One region of the Clostridium sp. KLE 1755 genome, then DNA from elsewhere that is predicted to be linked to it. Evidence: a T-box and tRNA genes for the amino acid it is inferred to sense, from the RefSeq annotation. Region 1 holds a T-box; the other regions hold tRNA genes.
The links. The T-box of region 1 lies ahead of leuS (leucine--tRNA ligase). A T-box ahead of a tRNA ligase gene usually reads a tRNA of that ligase, here a tRNA-Leu.
Positions count from the first base shown of each region.

Region 2: it encodes a tRNA-Leu, which carries the amino acid that the T-box ahead of leuS (leucine--tRNA ligase) is inferred to sense. The anticodon was not compared.
Region 3: it encodes a tRNA-Leu, which carries the amino acid that the T-box ahead of leuS (leucine--tRNA ligase) is inferred to sense. The anticodon was not compared.
Region 4: it encodes a tRNA-Leu, which carries the amino acid that the T-box ahead of leuS (leucine--tRNA ligase) is inferred to sense. The anticodon was not compared.

Region 1 is NZ_KE992711.1:36,031-43,350, forward strand. It holds gene HMPREF1548_RS13465 (ABC transporter ATP-binding protein) at 1-320, opposite strand, end outside; gene HMPREF1548_RS13470 (sensor histidine kinase) at 426-1,352, opposite strand; gene HMPREF1548_RS13475 (response regulator transcription factor) at 1,349-2,020, opposite strand; gene leuS (leucine--tRNA ligase) at 2,197-4,620, opposite strand; T-box leader at 4,742-4,990, opposite strand; gene HMPREF1548_RS13485 (hypothetical protein) at 5,111-6,742, opposite strand; gene HMPREF1548_RS13490 (glycosyltransferase family 2 protein) at 7,089-7,320, shown strand, end outside.
Region 2 is NZ_KE992749.1:18,676-25,995, reverse strand. It holds gene HMPREF1548_RS22320 (DUF2264 domain-containing protein) at 1-909, shown strand, start outside; gene HMPREF1548_RS22315 (TrmB family transcriptional regulator) at 967-1,695, shown strand; gene HMPREF1548_RS22310 (diaminopimelate decarboxylase) at 1,697-2,974, shown strand; tRNA gene HMPREF1548_RS22305 (tRNA-Leu) at 3,046-3,128, shown strand; gene HMPREF1548_RS22300 (hypothetical protein) at 3,251-3,784, opposite strand; gene HMPREF1548_RS22295 (catalase) at 4,020-5,525, opposite strand; gene HMPREF1548_RS22290 (DUF2871 domain-containing protein) at 5,852-6,289, shown strand; gene HMPREF1548_RS22285 (class I SAM-dependent DNA methyltransferase) at 6,396-7,154, shown strand; gene HMPREF1548_RS31065 (hypothetical protein) at 7,089-7,298, opposite strand.
Region 3 is NZ_KE992777.1:103,058-110,377, reverse strand. It holds gene HMPREF1548_RS26050 (TetR/AcrR family transcriptional regulator) at 1-344, shown strand, start outside; gene HMPREF1548_RS26045 (hypothetical protein) at 670-957, opposite strand; gene HMPREF1548_RS26040 (alpha-mannosidase) at 1,241-4,396, opposite strand; tRNA gene HMPREF1548_RS26035 (tRNA-Leu) at 4,621-4,704, shown strand; gene HMPREF1548_RS26030 (metallophosphoesterase family protein) at 4,823-6,181, opposite strand; gene HMPREF1548_RS26025 (DNA polymerase Y family protein) at 6,228-7,320, opposite strand, start outside.
Region 4 is NZ_KE992777.1:111,907-119,226, forward strand. It holds gene HMPREF1548_RS26055 (alpha/beta hydrolase) at 1-62, shown strand, start outside; tRNA gene HMPREF1548_RS26060 (tRNA-Leu) at 173-257, shown strand; gene HMPREF1548_RS26065 (zinc ribbon domain-containing protein) at 1,319-2,452, opposite strand; gene HMPREF1548_RS26070 (SDR family NAD(P)-dependent oxidoreductase) at 2,680-3,408, shown strand; gene HMPREF1548_RS29715 (class I SAM-dependent methyltransferase) at 3,510-3,662, shown strand; tRNA gene HMPREF1548_RS26075 (tRNA-Leu) at 3,882-3,965, shown strand; gene HMPREF1548_RS26080 (alpha/beta hydrolase) at 4,185-5,057, shown strand; gene HMPREF1548_RS26085 (GerMN domain-containing protein) at 5,363-5,917, shown strand; gene HMPREF1548_RS26090 (DUF6320 domain-containing protein) at 5,967-6,671, opposite strand; gene HMPREF1548_RS26095 (alcohol acetyltransferase) at 6,797-7,320, opposite strand, start outside.

The DNA of each region.
Region 1 (7,320 bases):
GCCACATTATCATACACGTTCAGCACCGGCATCAGGCTGTAGTTCTGGAAAACAAAACCGATATTCCTCCTGCGGAAAACCGTCCTGCGCGCAGAAGACATACCCGCCAGGGAATGGCCGCGGATGATAATATTCCCTTCCGTGGGCGTATCCAGGCCGCCCAGCAGATTTAAAAGCGTTGTTTTTCCGGAGCCGGACGTACCGCACAGCGCGGCAAATTCCCCCTGTTTTACGCTGAAGGTTACATTTTGCAGCGCCCTTACCGCATTTTCGCCCCGGCCGTAGATTTTTCCCAGTCCTGTTGTCTCCACTGCATTCATGGTTTGCTCTCCCTCTTTTTGCAACAGTTCAGGCAGGGCTGAGCTGTTACCTCTTTTTCACAATTGTTACATAACTTATTGTAACAGGGATTTCTTGCAGAAATGCTACAAAGCCGGGGCTGGATTCTTACAGTTTTGCAAGAACAGGGAAAAACAGCTTCCTCCGCCGGGCGCAGGTTCCACCGTCAGATAGCCCTTTTCCTGTTCCGCAATCAGGCGGGACAGATACAGGCCGATTCCTGCCCCTTCCCGGGCCCGGACCTCCTTTCCCCGGTAAAACCGCTGAAAAACCAGGGACTGCTCGTCCCTTCGCACACCTATCCCCTGATCCGTCACCAGAATCCGGCTGTAGGTTTCATAGCGCTGCAGGCCAATTTTTATTTTGGAATGAGGCGGGGAATATTTGACCGCATTTTCCAGGAGGTTCACCAGGATCTCCGCCGTCCATTCCGGGTTATGCCACAGCATCGTTTCTCTCAGGCCTTCCGCTTCTATGGCAATCTCCTTCTTTTCGGCTTTTTCATAAACAGCGGATACGGCCATGCGGATCGCGGCGCAGATGTCCGCGTTCTCTTCCCGGAAAGAAATCACGCCCTGCTCCAGCTTCACCATCTTGAACAGGGAGGCGGTCAGCCAGTCTATTTTTTCCGTCTGTCTGCGCAGCTTCTCCAGGAAGTCCTGCCGCCTGCCCTCAGGAAGCTCCTGCCTGCAGAGCATTTCCACATAAAGCAGCACATTGGCCAGCGGCGTCTTAAGCTGATGGGACATATCGGAAATCAGCTGCTTTACCTGCTCCTTTTCTTCCTGCGCCCTCCCGATTTCCAGATTCAGCTTTTCCTGAACCCGCAGGCATTTGGCCGCCAGCGCAGACAGCCTGCCCTCTTCCAGCCCGCTGATCTCTATCCGTTCTTCCGAGAGCACCTGCTCCAGCATTCCGTCCGCCGCACGGTACAGCTCGTTGTATTTCCGGCAATACCAAAAGGCTGCGGCCGCCAGTGCGCCGCAGATACACAACCAAAGCATAGTCATCATCCTTCCCTCCAGAAATAGCCCAGCCCATGTACCGTACGGATGATTTCAGGGCTGGCCGGATCCTTTTCTATTTTCAGCCGCAGCCTGCGTATGTTCACAGACACCGTATTTTCGTCCACAAATCTGCCCTGACCATCCCACAGCTGCGACAGGATCTGCTCCTTACTCAGCACCTGTCCTTTATTTTCCATGAGATAAAGCAGCAGCCGGTATTCCTGATAGCTGAAGGCAAGCTCTTCCTCTCCCCTCCATACTCTGCATGCGGCTTTATCCAGTGTGATACCGTTGGAATACAGCTTCTGAGGCTCCGGGCTGCGGCGCAGAAGGCTGTGGATTCTCGCTTTCAGCACCGAAAGGGAAAAGGGCTTGGTCAGGTAGTCGTCCGCTCCCAGATTCAGGGCCTTCACCTCGTCCAGCTCGGAATCCCGGGCGGTGAGCATCAGCACAGGCGTCTGTGCCAGGCGGCGGATCCGTTCGCAGAACTCAAAGCCGCTCCCGTCAGGCAGGTTGCAGTCCAGAAGAATGAGATCACAGGCGTTTTTTCTAAACTGCTCTTCCCCCTCTTCCATGGTCGAAGCCGCAATGATCGAATAGCCGTCCGCTTCCAGGGAGTAGGCAAGCCCCTCCTGCAGATCCATATCATCCTCTATTATAAGTACTGTACTCATTTTTGCTCCCTTCATAACAGCTCCTGTCTCCGAAATTTTACTATGCCTGCCTATACTGCTTAATCTCCGGCTTGCGGCATTCTCTGACTCTGCCGTCCATGAGCCGCATTTATTTCCTCAGCAGATACAAAAGGGCCTGCCGGAGAGTTTCCGGTAAGCCCTTTTATTCAGCCGTATTAAGGCTTTACAACAATATTAATAATCTTGCCCGGAACATAAATTTCCTTTACCACAGTGCCGCTCAGCTTGCCTGCTGCTTCCAGCGCTTTCTTGCCTTCCGCAATGGCGTCTTCCTTGCTGATATCAACGGGTACGGTGACAACCAGCTTGGTTTTGCCGTTCACCTGAACTGCCACTTCCTTTTCGTCATCCGCCATGGCCGCCTTGTCGGCTACCGGCCATACCGCATGGAATACGGAATCGGTTCCGCCCAGCTGACGCCACAGCTCTTCACCGATATGCGGTGCAAAAGGAGCCAGAAGGATTACCGCCGTCTGCAGTGTTTCCTTGTCGATACCGCCGTTTCTTGCCATATCCACCATTTTGTTGGTATATTCCATAAAGCCGGAAATTACCGTATTGAGGCTGAAGTTTTCCAGTCTGGTGGTGATTTCATGGATCATTTTGTGGCGTACCTTCACCATTTCCTTCGTGGCCTGCACGCCGCTGTCCTTATTGTCCATAACCAGATTCCAGAAACGGTTCAGGAAACGGTTTACGCCGTCGATTCCTCTGTCGTCCCATTCGCTGTCAAGCTCCGGCGGCCCTACGAACAGTTCGTACATACGCAGGGAGTCACAGCCGTAGTCTCTTACCAGATCATCCGGGGACACCACATTTCCTTTGGACTTGCTCATCTTGATGCCGTTCTTTCCGGTAATCATACCCTGATTGAACAGCTTGACAAAAGGTTCGTCAAAATCGATTACGCCGATATCACACAGGAACTTGGTGTAGAAACGGGAATACAGCAGATGAAGCACCGCATGCTCCACACCGCCGATATACATATCAACCGGCAGATATTTGTCCGCTTTCTCGCGGCTCACCAGTTCCTTGTCGTTTTTGTTGTCCACATAGCGGAGGAAGTACCAGGAGGAGCCGGCCCACTGAGGCATGGTATTGGTCTCTCTCTTCGCAGGCGCGCCGCAGACAGGGCAGGTGGTATTTACCCACCAGTCAATGTCGGCCAGAGGGGATTCTCCCGTTCCTGTAGGCTGATAGGATTCCACCTCGGGAAGAAGCAGCGGAAGCTGATCCTCCGGCACCGGTACGCAGCCGCACTTCGGGCAGTGAACAATCGGGATAGGCTCGCCCCAGTAACGCTGGCGGGAGAATACCCAGTCACGCAGCTTATAATTAACTGTTTTGCGGCCAATTCCCATTTTTTCAATCATCACAGGTGCTTCTTTCTTGAGCACCGCGCTTTCCATGCCGTTCCATTCGCCGGAATTGATCATGGTGCCGGAAGCATCCGTATAGGCTTCTTCCATATTTTCGATTTCCTTACCATCCTTGGCAATTACCTGGATAATAGGAATATTGAATTTTCTGGCAAATTCAAAGTCTCTGTCATCATGGGCGGGAACGCACATAATCGCGCCCGTGCCATAATCTGCAAGCACGTAATCGGAAAGCCAGATCGGAACCTTTGCGCCGTTTAAAGGATTGATGGCATAGGTTCCCGTAAACACGCCAGTTTTTTCCTTATCCTGAAGCCTGTCCACGTTGGATTTCATGGATGCTTCGTAGATATATTTTTCCACGGCTTCCTTATTTTCAGGGGTTGCAAGCTTTGCCGCCAGCGCATGCTCCGGAGCCAGGACCATAAAGGTCGCCCCATGAAGGGTGTCCGGCCTTGTGGTGTAAACGGTGATCTTCTCATCGCTGCCCTCTACCGGGAAATCCACTTCAGCGCCGTAGGATTTGCCGATCCAGTCGGTCTGCATTTTCTTTACCTTTTCCGGCCAGTCAAGCTTGTCCAGATCGTTCAGCAGGCGATCCGCGTAGGCTGTAATTTTCAGCATCCACTGCTTCAGGTTCTTCTTGGTAACCTCGGCGCCGCAGCGTTCACATTTACCGTTTACCACTTCTTCGTTGGCCAGGCCCGTCTTACAGGAAGGACACCAGTTGATGGGCATTTCCTTCTCATATGCCAGCCCTGCCTTGAACATTTTTACAAAAATCCACTGGGTCCACTTATAGAAATTCGGATCAGTGGTATTGACTTCCATATCCCAGTCATACAGAGCGGCGATCTGCTTGATCTGGCTCTTGATTTTGGATACGTTGTCCGCCGTGGATACAGCGGGATGAACTCCCATTTTAATCGCATAATTTTCTGCGGGAAGGCCGAATGCGTCCCAGCCCATGGGATGAATGATATAATGGCCGCCGTTTAACATTTTATAACGGCTCCACACATCGGAAATGACATAGCCTCTCCAATGCCCTACATGAAGTCCGTTTCCTGAAGGATAGGGAAACATGTCCAGACAGTAGTATTTGGGTTTCTTTCCGTCGTTGACGTTGATGGGATGGGCCTCCCATTCCTTACGCCATTTTTCTTCAATCTCTCTGTGATTGTATGGTGCTGCCATAGCTTCCTCCTTTTTACTGCCGTTTAAAAGCTGGCGGGCAACTGCCGTGCTGTTAAAATTACCTTGTAACAATAACCGTATACAGGCTGTCCCGCCGCATAACAAAAGCCCTTTCTTCCTGGTTAGAGACGAAAGGGCTTGTTTCCGTGGTACCACTCTAATTCGTACCATCTGCTTTGACTGCAAACCGGTACGCACTTATTGTTCTGTAACGGGAATTCCCGCTCCGGACTACTTTCCTGCTCCTGCATGAACAGGCTTCCCCCGGAGGACTCCAAGGCGAGTTGGGGACTTCTCCTTACCGCCTCGCACCATCCGGCGGCTCTCTGAAAAGGCCAGGTTCCTTATTACTCCTCTTCCATGTCTCTTGCTCTTTTTACTTCTGCCGGTGAAAATCTTCTGAAATTCCCCGGAAACTAGGGATTATTCTATCCTTTTTCCCGGGAAATGTCAATAGCTTTGTCACTCTATCCGGCGCCTGGCAGTCAATTTACTCCAGGGTCTTAACCGGATTCAGGCCGCCTTCGTCTTTATACTGGAATTTGATAGAGTCTCCGGGATTATAGCGGACGATTCCAATCAGGCTGTCATCCGACAGATCCACATCAAAAATATTCTCATTTCCCTTGATGCAGATGTAATAATGGGTGGTTCCTTCCAGAACCACGGGGGAAATGGATTCAATTATGCCGGAAACATCCACATATGCTTCAGTATTCTGGCTTACGATGCCATTGGTGCTCAGCAGTTCGTTGTAACTCTTCTCACAGGCCTGTATAGTATCTCCGATGGCTACCCACTGGTACTTCTGCACGTTTACCATGGCGTATTTTTTCACCAGGCCTGCAGCATCCTTCAGAGCCATGAAATAAGTGGGTTCATCCGCAATGTTCAAAAGCAGGGGGAAGGTGGCCCGGTAACCCAGGTTCTGTACCTGCCCTTCCGCGGAGGACATGGCGGACATTTCCGTGGCGCCCTCCACCCTGTAAAATCTGGTTTCCATGGTTCTCTGATTTATGAGCACAAAGCCTACATTAGACTGGTCACCGTTTACGGAGGTAATGCCCGTATATACCCAGACATCGTCATCCAGCGCAATATAGTTGTAGCCATTGGTGGTCACCAGGCAGTCCTTCTGTCCCAGCACGCTGTTGAAGAAGCCATGCTGGTACATGCCATGATAATCATACAGCTGCATCAGAAGCTCTGCGGAATACACCTTATCAATCCACTGTGGAACATCCTCTACGTCATAATCCGTGCATTCGCCGGTTACCGCATTGCAGAGCACCACTCTTCCCACGGTCTCGCCGCCAAACAGCCCGATATTGAATTTCTTCACGGGGCATACCCAGTATGGCACGCCATTATCATCGATTTCAAAGAAAATCTGGTCACCGAAAATATAGGTCGGGAACTGGAAGCGAAGATGCCTGTAAAGATTGCGGTTGAAATATTCGGATTTGGAATATTTAATTCCCTCGTCCAGCATCACACATTCCGTATCCTGAGTGGTCATATCAATACGCATATAAGCCGGGATTCCGTTCTTTTGGTTGGTCAGCCACTTAATAGGGCTGGCATATACCAGCGGCGTCACACGTACCGGAACGCCGTTTACGTTAATCTGGGTATAGTCATCCGCCACCTCAAACTGGGACACCATCTCCACCAGGCTGCCCATTTTCCTGTCTCCCAGAAGCGCGGCCGAATCCTTATCCAAAAGGGGGATCGTACGGTAATCCACTTCCTTGATATCATCCGTAAAATTCCGGGTTTCCAACGTTAAAAGCTGCTGGTACTTCTTCGCATTGACAATAGGGGAAGACAGAATGCTTCCGATTACATAAGCAGCCAGCAGTAAAAGCAGCAGGATTCCCAAAAATTTTAAAGGCTTATGCTCCTTCAGGCTGAAACGCAGGGCCACGCCTCCCGTTCCCGCCATATCCTTTCCCGCCTTGCGGATCGTATAAACCACCATCACAGCCACAATCGCCGCCATGATGAAAAACCAGAACCCGCTGGAATGAATATTGATGGCCGGCAGTGTCACATAATAATAAATGAACGCTACAGCAGCCGCCAATACTCCTAAAATCGTGTATAAAACGCCTTTCTTCATATAATAAAAGCTCCTCCCTGCCGGCAGCCAAAGGGCCGGCAATTACTTTCCACCAGTTCCTGTCAGAAACTGGTGCGGTTCCTGTAAACCAGTTCATTGTACCACAATCTTCCTCCCATAGCAATGCTTCCGCACCCGGCCAGCCCGCACCGGGATGCCGCGCTGTTGCATACATCTTTTCTTCTTGTTTCCTTCCCCTCCCTCATGCTAAAATAGATACAGCATTAATTCAGGCCATATAGCTGTCCGTTCAGCGCAACAGTTACGAAGCCATACCGCGTCAGCAAAGCGGGACGTAAACAAAACTGCTGCTTTAACAGCAAAATAAAACTAAGAGAGGCAGAGCATGGAATTGGAAAATCCTCTGATTACCATTATTATTCCCATATATAACCGGGAACAAACCCTGGAACGCTGTCTGTGCAGCGTGCTCAGGCAGACCTATTCCCATCTGGAAATTATCGCTGTGGACGACGGCAGCACCGATCACAGCCGCGTCATCCTTGATAAATACCAGAAAAAGGATTCCCGCCTGCGCGTTGTACGCAAAGAAAATTCCGGTGTGTCGGAAAGCCGGA
Region 2 (7,320 bases), on a different contig from region 1:
CGCCATATGCAAGATTGGCTGAAAAAGCCTGTTTTTGACAGAAATCATATTTTAACGATTGGATATGCATATCCGGATTTGGTGATGGGAGAGCGTTATAATGGTCCGGGATCGCCTTATTGGAGTTTGAAAACCTTTGCTTTTTTGATGCTGCCGGATGATCATATCTTCTGGAGTGCAAAGCCGGCGCCTATGCCTGCGCTGGAAAAGGTAAAGCTTATTCCTTATGCAGATATGCTTATGTCAGTTTATGATGGCCATAATACCGCCTATGTGCCCGGCAGATACAGTCCGGCGGGCCATGGGCAGAGTCAGGCTAAATACGGGAAATTTGCTTATGATACGAGATTCGGGTTTCATGTGGCGCGTTCGTGTTTTGAACTGCATGAGGCGGCACCGGACAGTATGCTGGCCTTCTGCATTAACGGCTATACCTATGTGCGGAGAATATGTGAGGATTTCACCGTTTCTGAGGATAAAGTGATTTCCAGTTGGTCCCCGTATCCGGATATCCAGGTGGAAACCACGGTGATTCCGGAAAGCTGGGGACACCGGAGAATCCACAGGATTGTTAGTAATGTGGAATGTGAAGCCTATGACTGTGGCTTCGGCATTGCGTCAGATCCGGACGACGGTTATGAAGCCGGGACGGAGGAAGGGGCCGCATGGGCCAAAAACCGTTATGCATCCTGTGAGGTGACGGGAGAATATATGGATGATGCAGGGGAATGGCTTTTGGAGCCGGGCGTTGTTATTGACGCGGATCCCAATACCAATCTGCTTTATCCCAAGGCAGTGATTCCTGCAGTAAAATACAGGATTATGGAAGGGGTAACGGTAATAGAAACCTGCGTAAGGGCACAATGGAACCGACTGGATTATTGGAAGGCCTTGACAAATAGAATATGACAGTCTATAGTGTTCCTGTAAGGAACTACTAAAGAAGGGGCGGGAAAGAGGATACTTATGGATGAGATGAGTTTTATCGAAAAGCTGATGGTATTCGGTCTGACGAGGCAGGAGGCTTCTATTTATCTGTGTCTGTACAGAAATGGTATATTGACAGGCTATGAGGCGGCGAAGCTCACCGGGATTTCCCGTTCCAATGTCTATAATGCGCTGGCCGGGCTGGCTGAAAAGGGCGCCGCTTATCTTCTGGAAGGAAACAGCAGTAAATACATGGCTGTGCCGGTGGAAGAATTCTGCGATAATAAACTGCGTATGATGGAAAATACTAAGAAGTGGCTGAAGGAGAATATGCCTGCGGCCGATGAGCCAAGCGACGGCTACATCACTATTGTGGGAGAGCAGCAGATCCTGGACAAAATGCATCATATGATGGAGCAGGCGGAAAAAAGAATTTACCTTTCGGCATCCGGGGCCAGGCTTTCCGGGATGGAAAGCGATATTGCAGCGTTGCTGCAGCGCAGGATTAAGGTGGTCCTGCTCACGGATAAGGTGCCTGAGAAGCTGAAGGGCGCGGTCAGCTATAAAACAGAGGGAAAGGAAGAACAGGTGCGCCTGATTTCCGATTCCAGGTATGTGTTGACGGGGGAACTGACCGGCAGTCCCAGGGACATCTGCCTCTATTCCGGGCAGAGGGTATTTGTGGATGCGCTGAAGGAAGCGATGCGCAATGAGATAAAGCTGATTGAACTTACCGGAAAGAAAAAGAAAGCAAAAGGAGAAGCATAAAATGAACAAAGTACCATTCGTAACGAAAGCACAGGTGGAGGAGATTGCAAAAACTTATCCCACCCCCTTTCATATATACGATGAGAAAGGAATCCGTGAAAATGCCGCAAGGCTGAAAGAGGCATTCTCATGGAACAAAGGATATAAAGAATTTTTCGCGGTAAAAGCCACGCCCAATCCGTTTCTGATAGATATTTTAAGAGATTATGGCTGCGGCTGTGACTGTTCTTCCCTGACGGAGCTGATGCTGAGCGAAGCGATGGGGGTGACCGGTGAAAATATCATGTTTTCCTCCAATGATACGCCTGCGGAGGAGTTCGCCTATGCCGCTAAGCTGGGCGCTACCATCAATCTGGATGATATTACGCATATAGAATTTCTGGAGGATATTTTGGGCAGACTTCCGGAAATGATGAGCTGCCGTTATAACCCGGGCGGTGTTTTTAAAATAAGCAACAGTATCATGGATAATCCGGGAGATGCGAAATACGGTTTTACCACGGAGCAGATGTTTGAAGGCTTCCGTATGCTGAAGGAAAAAGGCGTGAAGCATTTCGGAATCCATGCTTTTCTTGCAAGCAATACGGTGACGAATGAATATTATCCCATGCTGGCAAAGGAAATGTTTGAGCTGGCAGTCAGGCTGGAGAAGGAAACCGGCGCGGATATTCGTTTTATTAATCTGTCCGGAGGGATAGGGATCCCTTATCTTCCTGAACAGGCTGAAAATGATATTCTGGCCATTGGAGAAGGTGTGAGAAAGGTATTTGAAGAGGTTCTTGTGCCTGCTGGGATGGGAGATGTGGCTATTTATACGGAGCTGGGAAGATTTATGATGGCGCCTTACGGACATCTGGTAACGCAGGCGATCCATGAAAAGCATACACACAAGGAATATATCGGCTGTGACGCCTGTGCCGTAAATCTCATGCGCCCTGCCATGTACGGCGCATATCACCATATTACGGTACTTGGAAAAGAAGACCTTCCCTGTGACTGCAAATATGATGTGACGGGGTCGCTTTGTGAAAATAATGATAAATTTGCCATAGACAGAATGCTTCCCAGGATTGATATGGGAGATTACCTTGTAATCCATGATACGGGGGCCCATGGTTTTGCCATGGGATATAATTATAACGGCAAGCTGAAATCCGCGGAGCTGCTTCTGAAGGAAAACGGAGAGGTACAGCTGATACGGAGAGCGGAGACGCCAAAGGATTATTTTGCTACCTTTGACTGTTTTGATATTTATAAGAAATTTGATTTTCAGGAATAAAACTCTTGTCATAAATGGCCAGATATGGTATTATAAATTTCGGCTGAATTGGAATTCCAATCAGCCGATGCGCCGGCGTGTCGGAATGGCAGACGAGGCAGACTCAAAATCTGTTGTGGGCAACCACGTGCGGGTTCAAGTCCCGCCGCCGGCAGTGTATAAAAAGCCGGAACCATGTAAAACCAATGGTTCCGGTTTTTTTGTACGTAAATATTTTTTATTCAGGATTACTATTCTAACGAGTGGGCAATATGTTAATTTGCACAGACAGAGAATTTACTGCCGTTTCCACTTGTCCAGCTTATAACCAGCCTGCTCCAGGCGGCTGCGCACGCTTTCAAGAAAGTCAAGGAACGCCTCCCGCTCCTCTTTCTGGACCATGTTGGCAATACCATACATTGTCTTGCTGCCGATGTCTTCAATAGTCAATATTTCTCCATAACTGCTGTATCCCTTTTTGTAGATTAGGCAGGCCTGAACCTGCTTGGGGTTATAATATACGTTTACAACGGCATCCATATCCACGAAAAACGCGTCACTGTGCCGGGTCAGTTCGCGGTCTGTCTGCACCAGGACAATTTTGCAGTCGCTTTTTCTATATCCCAGGATATAGTAGTAGAAAGTTGTGGTATTTGTGTTGAATACAAAGCCCTTTTCAAACTTGGAACTTGTTTCTGTGGCATGGAGGATTTCATAGGTGTCCCCGTCAGCTACCGCTTCATTAAACAATTCGCGCATGCGGGTTTTCTTATTTACACAGTCTGCTGTGTCATACTCCAGTTCTTTTGGCTTTTTTGAAAATAATCCCATTTGTGTTGCCTCCTGATTCTGAATTTTTTATCTGGTTCTGCATACTTAATGCGAACATTTTCCTTCTTTTTAATTTAAATGCATATGTATGTTTTGTCAAGATATCTCATGGATACACCAAAATATATCTCTTGGATGCAGAAAAAAATAAGTCCGGCATGAATCTATCATTCCGGACTTATTTCTGTGTAAGGTCAATGAGTTAAACGGTTGTCAGGGCGGAGAACTCAGAAATTCAGGCGTTCAGCGTTGCTTCAATCAGGCTCTTGTGATTTCCCTTAGCAAGCTCAAGAACCTTTCCCATATCAAGGCCCATAGCTGCGGTGATCCGCTCTCCGTAGGCAGGATCCGCCCAGTAGCAGTGAACTGCATGGCGATATTTGATGTTTTCAGTTACAGGTTCAATGTTGCGTGCCGTGTTCTCAATGAGCAGATCTTTCTGCTCGTCTGTCATTATACGCCACAGGTCGCCGCCTGCACGGAAACAGTCATCTGTGGGATCATCCTGGGGATCATAGGCATACATTGCGCCTGCCAGATCCAACGGCGGTTCCATAACTTCCGGCTGGGCTGCCCACTCTCCCTGGCTGTTGGGCGAATAAGCCGGTAATCCTCCATAATTTCCGTCGGTGCGCATTAATCCGTCACGGTGGAAGTCATGAACTTCTGTTTTAGGGCGGTTTACAGGAATTTGATTGTAGTTAACGCCCAGGCGGTACCGCTGCGCATCACCGTAAACAAAAAGCCGGCCCTGCAGGAATTTGTCCGGGGAAAAACCGATACCGGGTACTACGTGGGCAGGGGTGAAGGCCGCCTGTTCAACTTCCGCAAAAAAGTTCTCCGGGTTTCTGTTAAGTTCCAGAACGCCGACTTCATGGAGCGGATACTCGCTATGCCTCCAGATTTTTGTGATGTCGAACGGATTTTCGTAGTGTTTGAGGGCCTGTTCTTCTGTCATGATCTGTACATACATTGTCCAGCGCGGATAATCGCCTCGTTCAATCGCTTCATACAAATCTCTGCCATGGCTTTCCCTGTCTTTGGCGATGAGGGCTTCCGCTTCCGCATCCGTAAGGTTTTTGATTCCCTGCTGGGTTTTAAAGTGGAACTTGCACCATACACGTTCATTTTTATCATTGTAGAAGGAGAAGGTATGTTCTCCATAAAAATGCATATGCCTGAAAGAAGCGGGAATACCCCGATCTGACATGACAACAGTAGTCTGGTGGAAGGTTTCCGGAAGCAGAGTCCAGAAATCCCAGTTATTTTGGGCGGAACGTATACCTGTCCGGGGATCGCGTTTTACGGCACGGTTCAAATCCGGGAAATTATGTACGTCACGCAGGAAGAAGGTCGGTGTATTGTTGCCTACCAAATCCCAGTTCCCCTCTTCAGTGTAGAACTTTACAGCTACACCGCGGATATCTCTTTCTGCGTCAGCGGCGCCGCGTTCACCGGCTACCGTTGAAAATCGAATAAACAAATCTGTCTTGGCCCCTGGCTGGAGAACCTTGGCTTTTGTCCATTGGGAAATGTCATGGGTAACGGTAAGCGTTCCGTAGGCTCCCCAGCCTTTAGCATGCATACGGCGTTCAGGAATGACTTCTCTGTCAAAGTGAGCCAGTTTTTCAAGCAGCCAGACATCCTGAAGCATGACTGGGCCACGGGGACCTGCTGTCAGCGAATGCTCATTTTCTGCTACCGGTGCCCCTGCCTCATTAGTCAGTTTCTTATTTTCCATAAATACACCCCTTTCTTATATTGATAATTATTATTAATATCAATTTTAGATTAGCACATATTAAATGGAGAATCAAGAAAATATTCAATAAAAATGTCATTTTTACGAAAAAAAAGTGAATGTACTGTAATTTATTGTAGAAAAAAATGGAATAAATAATTCGAATATTGTAAAAATGTAGTCTTAATGATGAAAAAACAAGCTGCATATACATAAAAAGTATTGACATATGGTAAAAAACATAATATAATGAACGATGTTCATATTGCTCTTTATATATTTAGTAGTATGTAATTTGCCGGGCTGATAAAGGAGAGGGTTACAAAATGAGAAAAATGTTGAATCTGTCTTTGCTTTATTTTATTTTAGCAATGGTATGCGGTGTTTTTTACCGTGAATTTACCAAAATTAATGGCTATGAGGGAAGGACGGCGCTGGCATTTGCGCATGTTCATTTTATGGTATTGGGAATGGCTCTGTTCCTTATATTAGCGTTGTTTGCTAAATCCGGTGGTTTAACAGAACAGCGCAGCTTCCGGATTTTCCTTGTGTTGTATAACATTGGACTTCCTCTAATGGCAGTAATGCTTATAATCCGTGGGATTATACAGGTTTTGGGCATAGTGCCTGCAAAGGGGGCGGATGCCTCCATTTCAGGTATTGCCGGGATTTCCCATATTGTGCTGGCCGTTGCACTGGGATTTTTGTTCGCAGCTTTAAAAGGCGCATTACCGGGATGGGAAAGACAACAGATGAGTAACTAATGAAGATACATAGCAGATAATGGCAGAGATATAATAAAATAGTTATCATGCTATAACGTTTATTAAGATATAAAAAAACAAATATGTGTAAATTGGGAGAAAAAATATGCCTTCGATTTATGATAAAGCTGAAATATATGATTTGGGATTTGACGAAAGAAAATGGCAGGTGGTCAGGGAGCATTGGGAGCGTCTTTTAGGCAATGCTAAGATAGATACGGTTTTAGATTGCAGCATCGGAACTGGAAATCTCACATTACAGCTGGCAGAGCTTGGGAAAAAAGTGACTGGTTCAGACTTAAATCCTGTCATGCTGAATAAATGCAGACAAAAAGCACAGGAAAAAGGGGTGTCTGTGGAACTGTTTTCATCTGATTTTCGCCGGATTAACGAAAATACAAATAAAAAATATGATTGTGTAATGAGTACCGGCAATTCGTTGCCCTATGTTCCGAATGAAGAAGTGGTTGATACCCTGCATAAAATGGATCTTCTTGTCAGGTCAGGAGGCTATATTTATATTGATACACGAAACTGGGATAAAATAATCAGGGAACATCAGCGTTTTTATTTTTATCCGCCATATTATGAAAAAGACGTGCGGATAGATTCTTTTCAGGTTTGGGATTATATTGAAGACGGGAGAATAACCTTCAATATAGTGTATTCTTTTGAAAAGGAAATGCAGATTATCCAAAGGGAAATTTTTGAAGAGACCTATTTTCCGATTAAAAGAGAAGTATTGTCCAATACGCTTGTGGAGATGGGCTATGAGATCAGGCAAATGGCAAACTTCCCCTTACAATGCAGCCTGCCCATAGATGATTTTGAATGGTACTGTATACTGGCACAGAAGAGGATGTAAGGAGAGGGATGCTTCTTGTTCCAAACGGATAAAGCAGGATGCTTTCCGGGCCGTCACATAGATGCCGCAGCGTTTATATTCCTTATCTGCGCTTTCTTCCCATAAATGGGCAACAAATTCATTCGTATAATATTTGGAATCAATTCCGAAAAAATAAGAGTAAATT
Region 3 (7,320 bases), on a different contig from region 1:
CTGCCTCCTGCAGGGAATTTCTACTGACCTATTTAAAACAGCTGCTGGAACGTTTTAATGGCACAAATAAGTTTTTTGAGGATTCTGCAGTGATTGCCAAAGAAAATGAACGGGTACGGTCCATCCTTTCTGAAACAGAAGAATGTATAATCTCCATGATGGAAAATTTCTTAAAAAAGCGGTATCCGGATAGACAGGAGGATTTTTATATCAGGGCCAGAATGCTTTACATGATTACCGACAGAGTTTCAAGGGACATACTCTGCGTCGGTACAGCACGGCAAAAGAAGGATTATATGGAGTTGCTTGCGGACGAAATTCTGCATTATACTTTTGAGCTATAGTTATCCGGGCAGAGCCCGCGGTAATTTTGCTGTAGGACTCATACATCGTTTTTATCCACTGCTTTCCGGTCGCCAGGACACCAATCAGACACAAAAAAATACAAAGAGACAGCCTTATAAGTCATAGACCACAAGCACTGCCTCTTTATTACCTAAACAATAACTCTTAAAAGATCCGGCCAGGTAATCATAGCACCTGGCTATAGTTAATCTCCGTTCCTGTTTATTGAACTAAAATAATTAAGCACAATTTACTATCACTGAACCAAATAATTTTTTTGGGACAAATATCTTTTATTTAAAGGTCATCAATATCTTAATATAATTAAAAAGCACCCTTAAACACAATATATGCCCAAAAACATAATCCTATTACAGTAAGGATTACAAAAAACTGCAACATGCTTTTAATAGATTTCATAAGACTCGTCCTTTGAGTGCTAAGCAATAGCATTATCTCATTTTCAGATAGATTATTATCATTCACTTTCCTTTTAATATTATTTGAATCTGTTATTGTCATATCGTCATCATTTATTACTTCATTATCGTCATAGCAAACAGAATAAATCTCAAGGTCCACGAGTTCTTGAATTAACTTTTGATTTTTCATTATTACTCCTTTTTCATTATTTTATAATTTTATATTAAATAAGTCTTATCATATTTACCAATCATTTCAATAATTGTTGATATGAAATGTTTTTTTACTTTCCGATAGTGAGAATCCAAATTTAACAGTCTAAAAAATCTAGTCAACTCATTAATAATCATAAATACCATATAAAGATATAATTATAAATCACCGCTAAGCCTATGTAAAACACAGACAAGGAGCAGAACTCACAAGTCCGGCTCCTTGTCTCTTGTTCTTTTTTCTAAAGCTCTACAGTTCTTTATTTCCCTGCTCTTTTAAGTCTTACAGTCTTCACCTCAAAGGCCCTGAAATCCAGCAGCATATCTCCGTTTTCCATCACAGCCTCTTCCTGCACATTTTCCAGCATATCGCACAGGTAAGCGCGGCAGCCTTCCAGTTCTACATGAACTCTTGCCGTAACCGCCGCTTTCTTGGATTCATAAAGTCTGAGGATAATATCGCCGCTTCCGTCCTCCGCAGGCTTCATGGTATCCAGAATAATATTTTCCTTATCGATGGATGCCAGGCTGAAGCTCTCGCAGGCTCCGGGCATGGTCAGCGCGGGGACATTCAGCTCATAACCCTGGCGCACCACATCGCAGTCCGTAAAGGAACCTTCCCAAGCGGTAAACGCATAGGTAAACTGATGTACTCTGTTGTCCGCGCGCATTTCCGGCGCGGAAGGCGCACGCAGCAGCGTCAGCTCCAGGCTGTTTCCGTTCATGCTGATACCATACTTGCAGTCGTTCAGTACTGCCGCCCCGTGGGAGCCGTCACACAGCGCGCTGTAGCGGTGGTTGCAGACTTCAAAGCGATCCTTGTCATAGGCTTTTGAACGGTGGGCAGGTCTTTCCACGTAACCAAACTGCATTTCATTGATGCCGTTTTCCGCATATACCTGCACGGGGAATGCGGTTTTCCACAGACGGTGAAGCTCCTTCCAGTCCACCTCGGTATCGAATACCAGCCTTCTGCTATCCGCAGCCAGGCGGATATACTGTGTATAAGAGGATTCGCTGATACGGCCGGTCACCTTCAGGATGGCTTCCAGGCCCTGGGACTGGATTTCCACCTTCACATCCACAGCTGCTTCCACTTCCTGTTCACGGTAGTTGGAATCAATATCCCAGGCGTCAAAAAGGCGGGGGACATCCTTATACAGGTGGAAACGGTTCATGGATTCTGCCGCAAACTCCCTGCCGGATTCCTTAAGGATAAAGGAGATCACCTCGCCGCACCTGTTTACGCAGGCCCTGATTTGCGTATTTTCCATCAGGAAGCCGTCTTCTGTTTCCATAACGGATGCCGCAGGGTTCTCTTCTGTTACAGCCGCTATGTATTCCGCTGCCGCAGGCTGCGTGGCTGGAATCAGGGTAACAGCGCCGCAGGAAGGAAGTTCAACCAGCGCCTTTACCGTTCCGTCCATCACCTGGACAGGCACCTTACGGCCGTCTGCCGTTTCTGCACCTGTTGCAAAGGCCTCCGGTAGCGTTACCAGCGCTTTCCTGCCAAAGCTCAGGGAGTTGAATACCGTAACCGAGTCTTCGCTGCCGTTAAGAACTGTCTTTACTGCATTTTGGGTAATATCCGCCGCTCCCTTAAGGATCTCTGTAAAGGCCTCTTCCGCCTCCACATAAACCCTCGCGATGGAGGAGCCGGGAAGGATGTCGTGGAACTGATGCAGGAGCAGCTGTTTCCACAGCGCATCCGCTTTCTCAAGGGGATATTCCCAGCCCCTGGATGCCGCCAGGCAGCTCCACATTTCCATTTCACGCAATGCAAGCTCGCATCTTCTGTTGTTCTTCTTTACCATGGCCTGGGAGGTATAGGTTCCGCGGTGGGCGCTGAAATAAAGCTCTCCCACATAGGTGTTGGCGGGGCCTCCCTGCTCCTGCATTTCCTCGAAGAATTCCCTGGGGCCTTCCATTTTCACCTTCACGCCGCCCTCCAGGTCCTTCTGGCGCAGTGCATATTCCACGTAATCCCTGGACGGGCCGCCGCCTCCGTCCCCGTAGCCGAAGGGCAGGAGGAATGCATCCAGATCCTGGATCTGCGTCCTGTTTTTCCATACCTGGTTGATTTCTTTCGGGTCCGTGCGGTAGGTGTAGCTGGTGGGCAGGAAGGAATCCACGCGGGAGCCGTCCATGCCTTCCCATGTAAAATAGTGATAAGGGAACTGATCCCCTTCATTATAGGACCAGAAAATCTTCTGGGTAACCAGGTATTTTACGCCGCAGCCACGCAGGATCTGGGGAAGGGCCGCCGTGTAGCCAAAGGTATCCGGCAGCCAGAGAACCTGGCTGTCCACACCCAGTTCTTCCTTATAATAACGTTTTCCATGAATCAGCTGTCTGACCAGGGACTCGCCGCTGGTCATGTTGGTATCCGGCTCCACCCACATGGCGCCGTCCGCAATCCACTGTCCTGCGCGGATCGCTTCCTTAATCCGTTCAAACAACTCCGGATAATATTTTCTGCACATTTCATAGGAGGCCGGCTGGCTCTGGATGAATTTATATTCCGGATATTCCTCCAGAAGACGGAGCTGTGCCGCAAAGGTACGCTCGGTTTTCCTGTGGGTTTCCGCCATGGGCCACAGCCATGCCAGATCCAGATGGGCGTTTCCCACCGCGTAAAAAACAGGCATGGTCGAACCGTTAACAGCTTCCATCGCCGGTTTCAGCGCTTCTCTGGCAGCCCGGTAGCTTTCCGTTCTTTTTTCCTTGTCCTGTTCAAAATCCACAATCAGGGTGAACTGCTCCAGCGCCTTTGCGATTTTTGCCGCACGCAGGGAGGTCTCATCCAGAGTTTCCAGCAGCTTGCCCAGTGTATCCACGTCCATGTACAGCTGGTAGGCATCCTCATCCCAGATGCCGTAGGTGCATACTCCCAGCGTCCTTCTTGCCCCTTCCGTCAATGGATCCGTAAAGGAACCGGGAAGCACGGGGCCGGTTGCGCAGCCTCCGTCAGGGCATTCGGGATAATAATGCCCCGCATAGGTCTCCATGAGCACCTCATAGCTCTCTCCGGCTTTTCCCGACCGTGTCAGTGTATTGTCTTCCATGTAATGATGAGGTTCGGATACCCAGTCAGCCCTGTAGGTGCCGAAGGAACGTCCATTGACGAACAGGGTGGATTCCCCGCCCGGCTTCAGATTCATTACAATCCTTTTCCCCTCCGCCCGGCCAGGAAGCTCTATCCGGCTTCTGAACCAGCAGTATTCATAAGTATTCCCCCATGTGAATCCCGGCTGTACCTGCTCAAACGCAAGCCCCAGCGCCTGCTCAGGACTGATGTGCTCCATCGTCCTGTGTCCTTCCCACCGGAACTCTCCCAGCGGTTCGTAAAAATCGTCCTTCAGCGTCCTTATCCAATGCCGGATCCGGCCGCTCCATTCAGAATGCATGACTTTCATTTTTAAGCTCCTTTGCTTTCTCTGATAATTTTCCAGCTGCCGTCCTTTCATGACAGACAGCATTACCCCTCTCCCCTTTTCAGTGAAATAATCGGCAGGGTATGCTTTTGTTATATCAGGTTAAAGAGCTTATGACAATCTATAAAATTTTATTTTTTCTGTAAAAAAAATAAGAATTATGTATTGACATTTTATCTCAGATCATATAAAATACATTTTGTCGCGCAGGAATGGCGGAATTGGCAGACGCGCACGGTTCAGGTCCGTGTGGTAGCAATACCATGAGAGTTCAAGTCTCTTTTCCTGCACTGCTTAAAAGCCGGAACGGTTATTCGTTCCGGCTTTTTTATTGCTTTTTAAAAGGCCCGTCAGGCGGCGCACTTACTGTGCCGGCCTTCCGGACCTTTTGCTCATTTTTGCGATGCATCATTGCAGGTGATCCGCAGCAGTTTCCTCCTGCGCGGCAGGGTCCCGAATGGCTTCCGGCGCATCCCCGGTAACCGTAAGCAGAATTGCCTGCCCCAGATACCCTGGCGGCGCCGTATATTGGACAATTCCGCTGTTTTCCGCCACCACATCCGTCTCCCTCATATGGATATGTCCGGCCAGGACAGCCTTTACCGGGCTTGTGTCTCCCAGTACAAGCTTCATATATTCCAGGGATGCTTCATTCGGGTAAATGCCTCCCACCGCCCCCATTCCCAGCGAAACAGGATTCTTCCATACCTGGGCAGCCTCCCGCACCAGCTTCTCCGCGGCAAAAGGCACATGCTGGAGGATAATCACCGGCTTGCCCTTCTCCAACGCTTTTCTGACCGTCTCCAGCGCCGCGGGATCAATCTGGTTGCTGCTGTCATCCACTCCTAAAAATATAAGCTCCTCATTTTCCAGCACCTGTGCCGCAGGCGTGCCCCGCATAAAGGGAGCCAGGGCCGTCAGATATTCGTTTTTGCCTTTTTCCGTCATATATTCCCAGGGATAGGTCCAGTCATGATTGCCCGGCACATAGAGCACGGGCATTTCCAGTTTCCCCAGGTTTTCTTCCAAAAAGTCCAGATTGGACTGAGACGGGAAATCAATGATGTCCCCGCCGAGCAGCACGCCGTCCACCTTCTGTTCATTGGCATATGCCATCCAGGCCGGAAAGGTTTCTTCAGGCTTCCTTCCCTGTGCATCCAGAAACAGCGTATCTCTTCTGGGAAGCGCATTTTCCAGCTGCTGCTGTGTCTCTTCCCCGTTCAGCGTAATGATATGGGTATCCGAAAGGAACAGATACCGGTAGGCGCCTACCAGTCCGGGGACAATGATGGTCTGTTCCTCCACCTGCAGGGTGGCGGATTTTACTGAATCCTGCCTGTCTTCCTCCGGGCAGGGACCGTTTCCGGCTTCTTCCCTGTCCGTATCCTGCACATTTTCAGCTGCCGTCTCCCTGTTCCCGGCGTTTTCCTCATCCCCGGGCGCTTCCTCCGCAGGTTTTTCTTCCTTATCCGGCAGCAGCTTGTCTTCATTTCTTTCCTTTGCCGCCGGTTCCGCAGGAATCTCCTGCCTGGTTGAAATAATTTCCTCTCCGCCGATATCCTTCAGCTCCGGCTTTCTGTTCCCTGCTTTTTCAGGAGCAGACGTTACCTCTGCGTCAGACTGATTCTTCTTATTCCCCCGATCCGTCATTTCCGGCGCCGCCGCATTATTCCCACAGCCCGCCGTCAGCACCGCCAGCAAAACTGCCAGTAATACCGCTGCCTGAGGCATTCCTCTCCTGAATTTTGATTTCATAAATCTTATCACTTTTTTTCTCCCCGGACGCTTCCTCCCGCCCGTTCTGCCTGACAGCTCATTCTTCCTTCTCCCAGTCCGTGCCTGAAATTGCCTCAGCCCGTTTCTCCTTATTCAGCCCGCGTCCCGTGTGGGCAACATTGCTTTTGAGAAAACTTGCCCTCATGACGGAATCCTCCCCGAATTTGGCGCGGATGCTGTCAATGGCGCGGTCACATTTTTCCAGTTTGTCGTATTTTTCCATATCGAACAGATTATACTGACGGTATTCCTCATGGGAAACCCGGGAGGTGGATACACCAATCAGCCGCAGCGGCCTTCCATCCCACAGCTCGTCATAAAGACGGCAGGCCGCCTCATAGATTTCCTCTGTCACATCCGTTGCGCTGCTCAGCTGCATCTGCCTGTTTCTGTTTTCAAAATTTGACGTACGAAGCGTGATGCTCACACAGCTTATTTTCACATGATCCGCCCGAAGGCGCATGCCCACAGTTTCACACAGGGATAAAAGGATCTGCCTGGCGTACTTCACGTCCGTAACATTTACAGGCGTGGTCATGCTGTTTCCGTAGGCCTTATTGCCTTCCTTTGCTTCCAGTGTGTCCTCTTCCTCACGTCCCCATGCATAATTCCAGATAACCTCGCCATGCTTTTTCATGTGGGCCTTCAGAGCGTCCACATCCGAACGGGCCAGATCTCCTATCGTATAAATTCCCAGGCTGTGCAGCCGGTCCGCAGCTGCTTTTCCCACCAGAAACAGCCTTTCCACCGGGAGCGGCCACATTTTTTCTTCAATTTCCTCCGGGAACAGGGTATGTACCAAATCCGGTTTTTTGAAATCCCCGGCCATTTTGGCCAAAAGGCGGTTGCTGGACACACCGATGTTTACGGTGAAGCCCAGTTCCTCCCGGATCTGATCCTTCAGCTTCCAGGCAAATTCCACCGGATCCCCATAAAGCATCTCATAGCCGGTAAAATCCGCCCAGGCTTCATCAATGCTGTACTGGACCACATGGTCGGAATAGCTTTTCAGCAGCGATATCAGAGCCTTCGAATTTTCCACATACAGATGGAAATCCGGAGGGATAATGATCAGATTCGGGCATTTCTTCCGGGCTGCCACTATCGGCTCCCCTGTCTGAATCCCATAT
Region 4 (7,320 bases), on a different contig from region 1:
AAGGAAAAAATGAGCTGTCGGATGAGAATTCTAACAGAAGATTGATGGCGAATTACACTTAAAAATATTATTTGCAAAAAAAATTAAAAAAATAGAAAAAAGTATCTTGACGTATCCTTCTTAAGATGGTAATATATCTCTTGCAGCACGGAACACGTTCTGATGCAGGCATGCGGAAGTGTCGGAACTGGCAGACGAGCAAGACTAAGGATCTTGTGGGCAATGCGCTCGTGTGGGTTCAAGTCCCATCTTCCGCACTATAGAGTTATAAGTGAGAAGCTTTGGTTTTACTGAAGCTTCTCATTTTTTGTTATCGTATACCCTTTTAAAGCATTTGCAAAACTTATAGTCTCAGATGTGACTGGGGCACAATCAATTGATATAAAAACTTTTGCAACTAATTATAATTCGTTAACAATAGATAACTTTATTTTTGCACTTAATCACATTTACTTGTATTTCTTCTTGGGGAACGGCAAGTGATAAACACGGAGATCCAGCATCAAAAAATTTCTATCCATTATCCGGCTTAACATATAATTCTCAAACGGTGATTTTATCCTTCGCAGCAAACAATACATCCATTACCTCAGGTTCTTATGGACATTTAGCTGGAGGGACATGTGATGTAACACCGTATTTTAATATTTATCTTGAACTATAAAAGTGCATCATTTTCCTTACTCAATTCAAATCCGCTGATTTTCCCATATAAAAAAGGACTACGGTGTTATCCATAATCCTTTTGTAAAAATCATTTATATTACCATTGTCTCCACAACTATCACAATGTTATGTACTTATCAAAAAAGGAGCCCCATAATACGGCTCTTTCTCATTTAACAGTGCCACAGTTGCCTCTTACAATCCTAATAATTGTTTTTTCAAATTCTGTTTCTGTAATAATTCCATCATCTACTAACTTCTTTAAACTTCTAATACCTGTTTAGCTGTTAGGACACCTTGGGAAACGTCATAACTTTTATGTAAAAAAGTCTTTCCGTATATCGCCACATAATTATCGGTATTGATTACAGGACCTCCATGCAAATTATCGTTTTCAAGAGACGATGTAAAAAAATTGTCAACCGTAAACTTACTATAGCTATTATACTGCGCAATATCAAAACTTATACCTGTTCCCAAATCAATAATATCTAATAATTTAAAAGGGATTACTGTATCTGCACCTCCTGGAGGAATATAACCAGGCTTGCCATCGGTTGTAATCCCGAACTTGTAGCCGTCTAAATTAGAATATTGTGAAATACTCTATTTAACTTAAGTAAAAAATATTTACTCATTAATTTATCTATATTCAAATATAGTTTGCTAAACTAATCCATGCACAAGTATCGGCAGAAAGAGCAGCGATTCTCGCCCATTTTGATGTTTCTATGTCACTTTCACGTATATTGTCCAGGGTAGTGTTCATATCAGATAATTCATTAAATACTTTCTGATTCTGCGAAATTATCTCTTCATTTTGTGAAATGATTATCGCTTCCTGAAGTACACTATCTCTTTGATTGTTGATAACTGTATCTAATTCAGACTGAATTTTATCCAAGTCCAAATGTAAAAAAACATTGTTTAAGGGCACACTTGATGTAGAAAAAAAATCATGAATAAAATATGCGCATCCAATATTTCGATACTTGGAAGGAATCAAATTCATTTCATATAAGTTAGCTAATATTCTTTTTGCATCACTTAATTCCTTTTCTATTTCCTCAATTTCTCTCTTGAGTTCAGGCAATTGTTTCTGATATGCATCTTCTCTTTCTCTCACCAAATCTTCAAATTGTTCAATAATTGGTTTAATTTGAGAGAAAACTTCTATTTGATCTCCATTACAAGTAACTATAGCATCATCTGACCAAAAAGTAGAATCACGATTGACTATTGCATAGTAGCTAGAAAACAATCTTTTCTCTAATACAGGGGGTGTGCAAAGCATATCGCGTTCTTTTTGAGTTAATTCAAACTTGCAAGGATTATCAAATTGATACTCAACTGTATTTTTCTGAATATCGGTAAAACAGGGAGTAATGCCTTCATCAAATGAGTAATAGTACTTATTTAGCTTATATGAATACGATAAATATATTCCCCATTTAGGAAGGAAAAAAGGATTATTAGGAATGCCATTAATACGGCGGTTAAAGGTAAAACATTTACAAAGGAACCAGTTATCATGAATAGTAATTAAGGGTTGTTTGTTTTCTAGCGCATGTTCTAGCTTATTGACGCTGAATTCCATGGATAATATATCATGTAAATATACAAGAGTTCCCTTTCTTGTATCCTGTTCAAGTTTTCGCTGGTTTACAACAGACTTTTCAACAAATGGTGGCTTTTCGTTGGTGTTACTGCCGTTTACACGAACCCCACAAAAACTACAGAACTTTGAATTATCCAGTATTTGTTTTCCACACTGTTGACAATACATACGACACCTCCATAACCTTCAGTATATTTCATTATTATATTACTACAGAAGAAAATAGGCCAGTGAATTATGTTCCTGACATCCGGTGTTATTGCAGAAAAGTATAATTGCAAGTTGTGGGTGCAATGAAGTATAATTAATGTGAAGCCAGCAAAAATAGTGAAAGGGGAAGTATATGTATTTTAATTAATACATTACATAAGTAAATTATGAGGTTACATGATAAGGTGGCAATAGTAACTGGTGCAAGCAGAGGTATTGGTAAAGAGATTGCTATTGCTTTAGCTAAAGAAGGTGCAAAAGTATATATTGTTTCAAGACATAAGGATGAATTAGTGGCTGTTATTAATGAAAACGAAGCCTTGCGTGGTCTTTTATTCGAATATGAAGCGGATTTAACAAATGAAGACAATGTCGATAAAATGATTTCGTATATAGTTGAAAAGGAAGGCCGCATTGATTATCTAATTAATAATGCAGGAGGATATTCTGCTGAGATGTATACTTATTGTCATGGAAAACAGCCTTTGGATATTTGGGATTGGGATATAAACCAATGGAATCATATATTAAATACCAATTTGAATACAACATTTTTGTGTATAAATAAAGTACTTCCAGAAATGATAAAGAAAGGGAGCGGCAAGGTAATAAATATATCTTCCAGAATGGGTAGGATTGCATCACCTATGGGAGCATATGCGGTTGCAAAAGCAGCTATTATTGCATTGACGAAAACAGCAGCAATACAAGCAGAAAAGTTTGGAATACAGGTAAATGCGATTTCACCGGGAATGCTTGATACACCTGGACAGAGAAGATATAACCATTCAATGGATAAAGATAATCTGAAAATGGGAAGTGCGAATGATATAGTGGGTGCTGTTTTTTTCTTGCTTTGCGATGCCCCGGATTATATGGTAGGTCAATCTATTGATTTGTTTAAAACTGTATAAGTTATCTTCAAATATATATGAAGCATGTCTGGGAAAAAAGGATTAAAAAATTTATACTGTTCGGCGCAAGAAAACAACACTTGTGGTGAAGGGGCGGCTGTGTGATTTTATCTAAACTGGGCGACCATTATCACGGTGTTGATATTGCGCCGTCCGCAGTTGAGAAAACACAAAAAGCCATTGAGGAATTTGTGGAAATGGATGTAAACGAACACTGTCCGTATTCAGCGAGTATTTTTGTAAGAAAACCCTGACCATAGCCGTGGGTATCTTGAAAAACACCTTATTCGCAGTTACACAGCCAGTTTATACGGGCTGGGCAAGGAGGAACAAAGTGCCGTTGATTATCAGAGTTCCTTTTGTAATATTTTCAGGATAAAAATACCGTAAAAAATTAAAATAATTTTTATGCAAAAAAATTATTTTAATGTATTGACATTTTATCTCAGATCATATAAAATACATTTTGTCGCGCAGGAATGGCGGAATTGGCAGACGCGCACGGTTCAGGTCCGTGTGGTAGCAATACCATGAGAGTTCAAGTCTCTTTTCCTGCACTGAATGATAGAACGGAAAGTTTGAAGAAGACTTTCCGTTTTTTCTTTGTTTAAAACTCCTGCCAGATGAGCTGTACATCGGTGCGTCAATGCTCCGGCACTATTTTTGGCTGCATTGCAGTAATACGGCATCAACTTCTCTGAAGCGGCGATACATTTGGCGGAGAATGGTTTCAGCCGGGAAACAGTAAATTGATTGGAATATCAAGAGGAAAAACAATGGCGAATCAGGAATATCAGAAATTGAAGATAGAATGTGATGATCTGGAATGGCTTTATGTGCCTGACGAGGTATATGCGGATTACGACGGCTGCAAACGTTGCCTGCAGCTTTTTATACCCTATCGACAGAAGCTGGCGGCGGAAGAAACCTTTCCGCTGGTTTTATTCATACCCGGTTCCGCGTGGTACCGTCAGGAAGTATATAACAGCCTGCCTGCTTATTCCAGGCTGGCGGAAAGAGGTATAGTTACGGCTATACTTCAGTTTCGGGAGTCAACGATTGCCCCTTTTCCCGCCCAGGTGGAGGACGCGAAGGCGGCGCTCCGGTTTCTGGCGGCAAGGGCAGAGGACTACCATATAGATACGGAACGGATTTTTATTGCCGGAAACTCTTCAGGCGGCCATATTGCCCTGATGACGGCTTTTACAGAAGCGCAGGGGATATTTGATACGCTCCTGTATCAGGAGACTCCCTGTCGGATAAAGGGTGTGATTGCGCAGTCGGCTCCTTCGAATATCATGAAATGTGCCAAAGAGCCTCTGCCGCCCGGATTTCCGGAGAACTTCAGGCCTACCAGGGATCTGCTGGGAGTGAAGGAGGTCCTGGAAAGCCCGGAGCTGGCGGAAGCGGCTTCCTGCGGGAAATATATTTCCGAAGCTGCCAAACTGCCGCCGGTGCTGTTATTTCATGGAATTGATGACGTGCAGGTTTCTGTGGAACACAGCCGGGAGCTGTTTGCGCTGCTTAAAGGAGCCGGGAAGGATGTGGTCTATTACGAACTGGAGGGCGGCGGCCATGGAGGAGCGGTCTTCTGGACAGATCGGATACTTGATATTATGGAGACATTTATAAAAGAGAGACGTTTATAATACAAAGGCGTTTATAAAAGAGATACATTTATAAAACAGCGTCATATATAAAAGCGCGGCGGCTGACAGGAAAAGTATTTGACAGCGGGAATGGAATAAAGTACAATCGACTAAGGTTAGGGGCTGTTTCTTGCTTTTAATCGGCGGCAGGAAGGAAGCGTGGTTTTTATATACCGGCACAACGGACATGCCGGCTGTACGAAAGAGCGGACTTTCGGGGAGGAAGACTGTAATCAGAGGAGCATAGGGCGTCAGGAAAGGTTTCTGCGGAAACACGATAAGCCTATGCGCAGAAGGGAGCAGGCATGAAAAAGAGCAGCATTACGATATTAGGAGGAATACTCTGTATGGCTGCCGTTTTAGCGGCATGCGGAGGAACTGCGGAAACCGGAAACTACACTGCTTTGGAAATCACCTCTTCGGGCAGCGCGGAAACGGTGGAAGAGCTGGAGGCAGAATCGGTTACGGCAACCGGTGAGCCGGAGATAGTGACGATATATTATGGTTCAAGCGTGGGTAAGGAGCTGAGCACCGAGGAGGTAGAGGTTCCGCGGAAAACGCCGGAGACAATCATCGGCGAGCTGCGCAAGAAGAATATTGTATCGGTTGATACCAAGGTAAATGATTTTATAATATCAGAGGATAAGGAAAAGCTTACGCTGGATCTTTCCGCAGGCTTCAGGGACTATCTGAAGACTATGGAGGAAGGAAGCGAAGCCGTTATTATGGCAGCGTTGACGAATTCCTTCCTGGCGGCATATGACGCGCAGGAAATGGTGGTCACGATCAACGGCCAGCGCCTGGAGACGAAGAACCGGGTTTATGAGGAAGGCCTCCGGTTTGTAGATATGCTGGATTAATAATTTCCATAAAAATGTAATATGGACAAAAAGGGCTGCATTTCTGAATTCAGAAATGCAGCCTTCTTCTTACTGCGCCGCGCAGCCGTTTTCTGGAAAGCATGGTTATCAGCGCCACAATAATGATTGCACAGGCGGTGAGGACGACGGCGGACCAGGTGAGCAGAAACGGCCTGGAAAGGAACCGGCGGATCAACAGTTCAATGGAAATACACAGGACCGCGATTTCCGAGAACACATAGAGCGCCGATGCCAGGAAGGAAGAGGAAACCTTTCTGCACAGGGCGGCCAGCAGGATGGCCAGCACCGTGACCACCGCAGTGATGGGCAGGGCCAGCTGGTAGAACCAGCGGGAGCTGGGAGTGTTAAAGGTGATCAGGTATTCGTAAAGTCCGATGGAAAGCCCGTCAAACAACAGGGAAACATAAATGGGAAGCTTGGTATAGATAAAAACAGGAATGGCCACTACCCAGAGGATAATGCATATCCCAATCACATACAAAGACCAGGCGCTGCTGTTGAACACCAGCAGGTTCAGAAGCCCGCAGGCGGCTCCGGCAGCGATGAGTACCAGAGAGTAGAGAATGGCCACATCCTTGTTTTTTACCGTTTCCACCTGACCGTTTTCCTTTGGAAAAGGGGGCACGGAGTGGGTATAGGTTATTTCATTCGGATTGATTACCGGCGTATTGCAGAGCGGACAGCGTTCCAGGGTATCGTCCAGTTTTACGCCGCAGTTTACACAATATGACATATTAAACTCCATTCCGCTGTAAGGATACAGCTTTTTTACTGTGGGAAATGATATCTGCCGGAAGGACCTGCCGGGGTGCCGGCTGTTTGCGGCTCCGGCTTTTCTTTTTATAAAGGGAGGAAAAATTACTCATCGTCAAAGGTACGGTTGCTTTCGATTTTTACATGGATGCCGTCCTCCACCAGCTTACGGAAAAAATGGCGTTCCACATCGGCCTCCATGATACAGCTGGCAAAGTTGATGGTCAGCGTATCGTCAAAGCTGATGACGGCGCAATTGGTGCGGGAGGAAAAGGGCTGGCCCATGTAAATGTCAAACCGGTCGATGTAAGGCTTCATGTCCTCGGGAACCTTCATGGCTCCCATATTGGTCAGGCCGGCCGAGGAATTTTTATCCTGCACCTTCCTGTAAAATGTCCTGACCACAATGTCCTTCAGGAAGAGGGGCACCACGCGGATAAAAGGGTTGCGGGTGGTGGCGGCGTTTGTGGTGATGTCGCCGCGAAGGAATTTTTCGTTGATATAATAGCGCATGTAATTGTGCACCTGGGCAACGATTTCTTCAAAGGTGTAATTACCCAGCCTGGGATCAATGGAGGGGTAAACCATGGTGATAAAGTTACGCAGCGTCTTGGACGGAAAAAAACGCC